4 regions of the Psychrobacillus sp. FSL K6-4046 genome follow, and region 2 is predicted to be linked to each of the others. Evidence: riboswitches for the same ligand, from Rfam matches in the RefSeq annotation. Region 2 holds a riboswitch; each other region holds the start of a gene.
What was found. Region 2 has a riboswitch for S-adenosylmethionine ahead of MKY09_RS14130 (ATP-binding cassette domain-containing protein). Riboswitches for the same ligand answer to the same signal wherever they lie in the genome.

Region 1 (2,204 bases), 1.7 Mb from region 2:
ATGCAGGGATGGCCGCATTCGGACCACGCATCGATCCCGTCAACAACGTTGTAAATGGTATCAACAAAATGATTAAAATAATAAACGGAATAGAACGGAAAATATTGACTACTCCACTGGTCAACCAGTTTGCTATTTTATTTGCCCATGCTTGGTGTGGGCTTGTCAAAAATAATAATAGTCCTAAAATTAGTCCAAAGATTGCTGTTAGGACTGTAGAAATTGCAGTCATATAAAGGGTTTCTATAGTGGCTTCCCACATTTTAGGCCAATCAACATTTGGAAATAACGATTCAATCATTGTTGATCACCTCAGTTTTAACTTTTTGCGAGTGGATAAATTGAATGGCATCTTCCACCGCTTGTTCATTTCCATCGATTTGCAGGATTAGTGTCCCGAACGCTCCACTTTTCGTGTGAGAGATATTCCCTTGGACAATGTTTACCTCTAAATCGAACTGTTTGATTAATCTCGAAAGAATTGGTTGCTCTGTAGTATCTCCAACGAAAACGAGCTTAACTAGCTTGCCGTTTGGATAAAGCTTAACTAGGTTTTGAATGGTTTGAATTGGCTCTTTAGAATCTGAAATTTGAGAAACGAAACGCTTTGTAATAGGCTGTTGTGGCTTTTGGAATACCTCAAGCACATCTCCCTCTTCTACAACTTGCCCATTTTCCATAACCGCTACTCGGTTACAGATCTTTTGAATAACTTGCATCTCATGGGTGATTAACACAATGGTTAATCCTAGTTTTTCATTAATGCTTACGAGCAAGTCTAAAATGGAGTCGGTTGTTTCAGGGTCAAGAGCTGATGTTGCCTCATCACAAAGCAATACCTCTGGACCATTAGCCAACGCTCTTGCAATTCCTACGCGTTGCTTTTGTCCTCCAGATAATTGAGATGGGTAAGAGTCTCCTCTTCCTTCCAATCCAACAAGGCTTAAAAGCTCCTCTACTCTAGCTTTTCTTTTTTCCTTTGGAACTCCTGCAATTTCTAATGGGAATGCTATATTTTCAGCGACTGTTCGCGACCATAGTAAATTGAAATGCTGGAAGATCATGCTTACTTTTTGACGAAAGCTTCGAAGCTTGTCCTCATTAATAGATGTAATTTCCTGGCCATTCACTGTAATATGACCGTCAGATGGCTTTTCTAGCCCATTCAACAAACGTATTAGCGTACTCTTGCCCGCTCCGCTGTATCCAATAATCCCGAAAATTTCTCCACGCTGTATGTCCAGATTTACACTATCAACTGCAACGATTTCTCCTTGCTTTGTAATAAATCTTTTCGAAACTTCTTTTAAACTAATCAAGTAAATCTGACCACCTTTCCTAATAAAAAACCCCTTCTGCAAAAGAGCAGAAGGGGTGTATGTTATCTATTTAAAATAACGTTCATCCATTCTCTCATTTCCCAAAGCTATAGCTTTGCGTGACTTGGCACCATTTCACTTTCATGACGGTTGCCGGGCTTCAAAGGGCACTTCCCTCCACCTCTCTTAATAAGAGCGACACTATTAAATTGTGTTTTCAACATAACGAATATTATCATAGGTTTCCATCTTCGTCAATAGCCTTTATTGTTTCCAATAAGTAAGGAACTGATTGAAAAGCATAGATTTTCTTTTCCACTTTCCCATGTTTTGTAATAAGAAGACAAGGGACGCTTTCAATTTCCTGTTCTATCGCCAAATCACCTAGAAAATTAATATTTGCCTGACCAATTGGATAGGTAACCATTTCTTTAATAACATTCATCATTTTACTTGCTACCTGACACGTTCCACACATAGGCGTATAGATATAAAACAAGGTAAGTGTTGAATTGTTTTTAGCGCTATCCCATTGTTCTCTAGTCCATTCATTCATACACATCATCCTAAGGTAAAAATTCTTTTTTCACCTTAATATTAACACGTTTTAATATAGATGCCAAAACCTTCGCCGGTGTGTTTGCTACTTCGCCATACGTCGGGTTCGTATACAAATGAATTGCCTCTGGATACTCCTTCCTAACGACCGATCGAATTTGTTCCCCGGATTTGTCTGCATCTAGAAAAGCATAAATCGGCAAGCCATCATAAGGGCTTAATAGCTCCTCCAATTTTACATCGGATATCGTTCCATTAGTACATATAATTTCTGGAGATTCATCGAGAAGGCTTAATAATTGCAGCTTATCAGACCTACCCTCAACG
Region 2 (2,204 bases):
TTCCAGCAGTTTTATACATACAAGAAGGCGATATATTATTTGGTTTTATAGGCGCTATCATTGCTTTTACTCTCGCCTTTTTATTTCAAAATGTGATGGTTGTCGTCCTTGGAACAGTTGGTTTTTTAGCAGTTTATAGCCTCTTTATATAAAGGTTTAACTTCTTTAAAAATTTTATTTATTAAAGCTATGTTAAAGTTATTGGCTTATTTGGACTAACAATTCTTATTTATAGTGACTGTAAACATATTCAAATGACTATCAAATAAATTATGAAATTGGGGTTGGCAACAGTTTTTTTGCTTTGTTTATGCAAGTAAATTTATAATCAATATATCGATGTATCAAGGATGTTCCTATTTATTGATTGGAGCGCCAGACGGCGACTCCAGTGGGATGAGTGAGACAGATAAGACATCACAACCACGCGCGCAAGCGATGGGTGATGGCTTATCGCTCACCCCACGGAAAGCGTCCGGTTGGCGCGGAAATCAATTCAACTCTCTGATTTATAGATTTCTTTTGTATGCATCATAAATCACCCCTACTCTTTAACATAGCCTTATAGCTCATCCATGAATATAAAACTATGTTATTTATTATTTTTTTGAGCCCTTCAAAAATTTATATTCAATTAATCAATTAAGTGGTTCAAATTACCCTATTTTTAAAAACCTCTTGACGGTTATGTTTTTATTGTTTAAAGTTTAAAACAATTCTTACAACAATTAAATAGCACATCACTTTCTTATCTAGAGAAACCGAGGGATCAGGCCCTATGACGTTTCGGCAACAGGTTCAAATCTTTGAATACTGTGCCAACTCCTGCAAGCGCACTGCTTGAAAGATGAGAAAAGTTGGCTTTTTCGTAAATTTTGGAGAGCTTTCTTTTTCTTATCGTTTTTAGATAAGAACAAGGAAGCTCTCTTTTTCTCGTGATAGAAAGGTAGATGACTATCCTTTGTCTGTAACGAACCAATGATGTATGAGGAGGTAATTTGAATGATCGAGTTTAAAAATGTTTCCAAGACCTTTCGTCTTGGCAAGCGGGAGGTGCATGCAGTAAAAGATGTTTCTCTAAAAATAAAAGAAGGTGAGATATTTGGCATTATAGGATTTAGTGGTGCAGGAAAGAGTACGCTGCTTCGACTAGTTAATATGCTGGAACGTCCTTCTGCAGGCTCTGTATTTATTCAGAATATCGATGTCAAATCATTGACTTCCAAACAGTTACGAGCAAGACGAAGAAATATTGGAATGATTTTTCAAAACTTTAACTTGTTCCACTCTCGCACAGTTGGCGGAAATATTGCTTACCCTCTAAAGCTAGCAGGCTTGAGTAAAAATGAAATTACAAAAAGGGTGAACGAACTTCTTAGCTTTGTCGGGCTCTCTGATAAAGAGAAAGATTATCCAAGCCAGTTGTCTGGTGGTCAAAAACAACGTGTTGGTATTGCTCGGGCACTTGCTACCTCACCTGATATTCTCATTTGTGACGAAGCAACTTCTGCATTGGATCCAGAAACTACTGCAGAAATCCTTCGCTTACTTAAAAAGGTGAATAAGGAATTTGGAATTACCATTTTGTTAATCACACATGAAATGCACGTCATTCAGTCCATTTGCGATCGAGTAGCTGTCATGGAAAATGGAGAGGTTATTGAATCAGGAGACGTATTCGATGTATTTACTGATCCACAGCATCTTACCTCTCAGCGCTTTATACGATCTGTGCAACAGGATTTACCTTCTCCTCAAATCTTAGAGGATTGGCGTTCTCGAGGAGGCAACGGCTTTTATCGAGTAATCTTCAAGGGCGACGTAACAAATAAAGCCATTTTATCTCAAGTAACTCAGAAGCATCGCATTCATTTCAATATTGTTTATGGTTCTATACGAGAGTTACAGGAAAGGCTTTTTGGAGATTTAATCGTGTCTTTTGAAGGCGACACCGTGGCAATTCAAAGTGCCATTAATGAGCTAGAGACAATCGTTGACATTCAGGAGGTGGCAAAGCATGAAGGTTGATTGGAGTACTTTCTGGCCGAGGATTGTAGAAGCAACAGGAGAAACCATTATTATGGTGATTGCCACTCTTATCTTTGGTTCTATTTTAGGAATAACGATTGGTCTTCTATTATTTGTAACACGAGAAAGAAACATTTTAGAAAATAAAATTGTATTTCAGGTGTTGAACATCTTGA
Region 3 (2,204 bases), 1.6 Mb from region 2:
CAAAATGTCCGTAAGCAGCAGTTTGCTTGTAGATTGGGCGACGAAGGTCTAACATTTTAATTATGCCAGCTGGGCGAAGGTCAAATAGCTCACGGATATAAGTTACCAAATCTGCTTCGGATACTTTACCTGTTTCAAATGTATCAATAGCAATTGATACAGGCTGTGCTACTCCGATTGCATAAGCAAGCTGTACCTCACAACGATCAGCAAGACCAGCTGCAACAATATTCTTTGCCACATAACGAGCTGCATAAGCTGCAGAACGGTCTACTTTTGTTGGATCCTTACCAGAGAAAGCTCCTCCTCCATGACGAGCATACCCACCGTAAGTATCTACGATAATTTTACGACCTGTCAAACCTGCATCCCCTTGTGGACCACCGATAACAAAGCGACCAGTCGGATTGATAAAGTACTTTGTTTCGTCTGTTATTAAATTAGTAGGAACTACTGGTTTAATAACATGTTCTTTTAAATCTTTTTGAATTTGTTCTAACGTTACTTCCGGATGATGCTGTGTGGAAATAACAATCGTATCGATATGAACTGGATTGTTATTTTCGTCATATTCTACTGTTACTTGTGTTTTACCATCTGGTCGTAAGTAATCTAATGTTTCGTCTTTACGAACCTCAGCTAATCGGCGAGCTAATTTGTGGGCTAGGCTAATTGGAAGTGGCATAAGCTCTGGTGTTTCATTACAAGCATAGCCAAACATTAAACCTTGGTCCCCAGCTCCGATTGCTTCAATATCAGAATCAGACATCGAACCTTCTCGAGCTTCTAGTGCTTGGTCAACTCCCATAGCGATATCAACCGATTGCTCATCGATAGCTGTAAGAACTGCTGACGTTTCTGAGTCAAAACCATATTTAGCTCGCGTATATCCAATTTCTTGAATAGTAGCTCGCACTACTTTTGGAATGTCTACATAAGTAGAGGTTGTGATTTCTCCAGCAACTAAAACCAAACCTGTAGTAACTGTTGTTTCACAAGCTACACGAGCGTTTGGATCTTCCGTTAAAATCGCATCTAAGATAGCATCTGATATTTGGTCACAAATTTTATCTGGATGACCTTCTGTTACTGATTCCGATGTAAATAATCGTCTTTGTGTCAAAAAAATTCCCTCCTATGTCCTGCGAGATTTCTCTCAGGAATTGATACGGTACTCATTCCCATGTCAAGCCTATAGTAAACTTGAAGCCGTTTCGGACTTGGCACACAAGGATTTAGGGCGATGTAATATAAAAAAACCTCTCACTCACGTAGTTACATGAGGAAAGGGATTAATATCATAAACACCTTTCACTCTTATCAATCAAGGAATTTCACCTTGTATCAGGTTTGGCACCTTTGTAACGTAAGTATAATTACAGGTTGCCGGGTTTCATAGGGCCTGAACCCCTCCACACGCTCGGAATAAGAGTATCCGTTCAATTCACCATCATACGTATATTAGCAAAATAAGTCAACAGGTAAATTTGTTATTTATTCACAATTACAAAAAAAAATCATTTTTTGAGCTTTAATTAGTGTAGACTATTTAGTTTAATGTGTTATACTATTTCACATATCAACGAAAAATCCTCTTTATGATGTTTCCGTGAAGAGCTAAAAACTTTAATAAAGGATGGTAATACTATATGAATTCAATCGATACTGTGAGCGAACTGAACGAATTGTTAGCTGGTAATAATATTAGCCTGCAATTATCAGTACCACAATTAGTGGAAAAAGCTACGTCAAGAGGAGAAGCAGTACTAACTTCCACTGGAGCTGTTAAAGCAGAGACGGGCAAATATACAGGACGTTCTCCAAAAGACAAGTATATAGTTGAGGAACCTATCTCAAAAGACAAAATCGATTGGGGATCTGTAAACCAACCTATCTCATCTTCGCACTTTGAAGCATTATATTCAAAAGTTATGAACTATTTAAAGGAAAAAAATGAACTATTCGTCTTTAAAGGATACGCTGGTGCAGACAAGGATTCACGTTTAAGCATCCAAGTAATCAACGAATACGCTTGGCATAACCTGTTTGCTCACCAATTATTCATTCGTCCTTCTGAAGAGGAGTTAATATCTCATAAAGCAGACTTCACTGTCATTAGTGCTCCGAACTTCAAAGCAAATCCTGCTGTTGACGGAACTAATTCAGAAACATTTATCATTGTATCCATGGAAAAACGCATCGTT
Region 4 (2,204 bases), 840 kb from region 2:
GAAAGAATGCGACTCCGTCTTGCTCAGCTAATGCATCAAGACATAAATTGTCTCATATTAGATGAGCCAACGAATCATCTTGATATTGATTCACGAGAAGTATTAGAGGAAGCGCTAGATGATTTTACAGGGACTATTATTGCTGTATCTCACGATAGATATTTTCTAAATAAACTATTTCCAAGGACTGCTTGGCTAGAGCATGGCGAGCTTACCACATTTGAAGGCCCTTACGAATGGGCAAGGGAAAAATGGAATGAGTTTTGCTCGAAAGAAAATACTAGGAAAGAAATAATCAATCAGCCATTAAAAGAAGCAACACCTGCCAAACAACAAAAGGAAATTCCTTTGGAAAAGCGAATAAGTGAGCTCGAAAATGTTATAGGTGAGCTAACTAAACAAATTAGCATAGAGAATGATTGGGAAAATTATGAGGCATTAAGCTTGGAAAAACTTCGGGTAGAGGAGCAATTGGAGCAATTATTGGAGAAATGGCTAGATTTAGCAGAATGACCCGAATACTTTTCAAAATGGGTTGATATAAGTAATAGAGCGTGCTAATATAACTTATTAACGAATAATTTAAATAATTTAATATTCTTATCAAGAGAAGTGGAGGGATTAGGCCCTGTGATACTTCGGCAACCTCTGTTGTACAGAAAGGTGCTAATTCCTAACAAGACGATCTTGGAAGATAAGAGCTAGTTAGCAAATTCCTGCCTCTCTTTTCTTACATGGAAAGAGAGGTATTTATTTTAATAATTGCCTTGCTCCTGTTCGATTTCCTACTTAGTTTGAGGCGAAATCACAGGTGCTCTTGCACATTTCATTGGGAGGGGAAAGTCATTGCCTATCAATATTCCGAAACAATTACCTGCAGCTAAGCTGTTAAAAGAAGAGAAAATTTTTCTCATGGATCAAGAGCGTGCTTACAAGCAGGACATCCGTCCACTTAACATTATTATTTTTAATCTAATGCCTGAGAAGGAAAAAACGGAGCTTCAGCTATTAAGGCTTCTGGGGAATACCCCAATACAAGTGAATATAACCTTTATGAATACAGCGACGCATGAATCCAAGAATGCCAGCAAAACCCATTTGGATACTTTCTACACGACATTTGATCAAATAAGAGAAAAAAAGTTTGATGGGATGATTATCACTGGTGCTCCAGTAGAACAGTTGCCATTTGAGGAGGTCGATTACTGGAATGAAATGAAGGAAATAATGGAATGGTCTAAATCAAATGTTACCTCCACCTTACATATTTGTTGGGGCGCGCAGGCTGCACTGTATTATCATTTTGGTATAGATAAATTCACACTTTCTCGTAAATGCTCGGGAGTGTATCGGCATATATTAACTGACCAAGTGGAGAATTTAATAAGAGGATTTAATGAAGAGTTTAATGCTCCCGTATCTCGTTACACTTCTGTATCTGAAGAAGAAATAGAAAAGCATGAGCGACTAACTATTTTATCCACTTCGGAGGAAGCAGGTGTGTTTCTTGTAAAATCGAACGACAATAAAATGGTGATGGTCACTGGTCATTTAGAGTATGATGCGCACACATTAGCAGAGGAATATCATAGAGACATAACTAAAGGAATAGATATTGAGATGCCCAAATACTATTTCCCAAATAATAATCCCTCTAATAAGCCATTAAATACATGGAGGGCACATACACATTTATTATTTTCTAATTGGTTGAATTACTATGTTTATCAGGCTACTCCTTATAACTGGGAGTAAATAGAAAAATTATATATGAGTCAATTTCATAAAAAGCATTTTAAAGATTAAAAGTGAACATTATATATATTGATTGCAGCGGAGGGCGGCGACGTAAGCAGGGATGAGTGAGACAGATAAAAACGTTACAACCACGTGCGAAAGCGATGGGTGATGGCTTATCACTCACGCCACGGAAAGCGTCCGCGATATGAGCGAAAGTCAATTCTACTTTATTATTAAAAATCATATAAATTTTATTGTTCTCTTTTAATTGTTCGTGTTTTTCTATAAAAACAGGAATTTTGAAATTGACACATATAAACTCCTGTTTTAATATTCAGGAGTTTTTTATTGATTTTAGTTTTATTTATTCAAATATTAGGGAAGACAAAATTGAAGAGACATTGTATTTTGTGGATACACATATCTATAAAAGTATGATTTTCAATTATTGGAAGTGGGGTTAT

Region 1: linked by a shared signal. The riboswitch ahead of MKY09_RS05600 (methionine ABC transporter ATP-binding protein) and the one ahead of MKY09_RS14130 (ATP-binding cassette domain-containing protein) in region 2 are both predicted to bind S-adenosylmethionine.
Region 3: linked by a shared signal. The riboswitch ahead of metK (methionine adenosyltransferase) and the one ahead of MKY09_RS14130 (ATP-binding cassette domain-containing protein) in region 2 are both predicted to bind S-adenosylmethionine.
Region 4: linked by a shared signal. The riboswitch ahead of metA (homoserine O-succinyltransferase) and the one ahead of MKY09_RS14130 (ATP-binding cassette domain-containing protein) in region 2 are both predicted to bind S-adenosylmethionine.

What each region holds. Positions count from the first base shown of each region.
Region 1 covers NZ_CP152020.1:1,160,539-1,162,742, reverse strand. Annotated here, with positions in the region: gene MKY09_RS05605 (methionine ABC transporter permease) at 1-301, opposite strand, end outside; gene MKY09_RS05600 (methionine ABC transporter ATP-binding protein) at 294-1,319, opposite strand; SAM riboswitch class I at 1,411-1,515, opposite strand; gene MKY09_RS05595 (thioredoxin family protein) at 1,555-1,875, opposite strand; gene MKY09_RS05590 (toprim domain-containing protein) at 1,886-2,204, opposite strand, start outside.
Region 2 covers NZ_CP152020.1:2,860,094-2,862,297, forward strand. Annotated here, with positions in the region: gene MKY09_RS14125 (AzlD domain-containing protein) at 1-152, shown strand, start outside; SAM riboswitch class I at 746-854, shown strand; gene MKY09_RS14130 (ATP-binding cassette domain-containing protein) at 1,003-2,028, shown strand; gene MKY09_RS14135 (methionine ABC transporter permease) at 2,018-2,204, shown strand, end outside.
Region 3 covers NZ_CP152020.1:1,252,952-1,255,155, reverse strand. Annotated here, with positions in the region: gene metK (methionine adenosyltransferase) at 1-1,123, opposite strand, end outside; SAM riboswitch class I at 1,315-1,432, opposite strand; gene pckA (phosphoenolpyruvate carboxykinase (ATP)) at 1,650-2,204, shown strand, end outside.
Region 4 covers NZ_CP152020.1:2,024,875-2,027,078, reverse strand. Annotated here, with positions in the region: gene abc-f (ABC-F type ribosomal protection protein) at 1-513, shown strand, start outside; SAM riboswitch class I at 598-701, shown strand; gene metA (homoserine O-succinyltransferase) at 847-1,755, shown strand.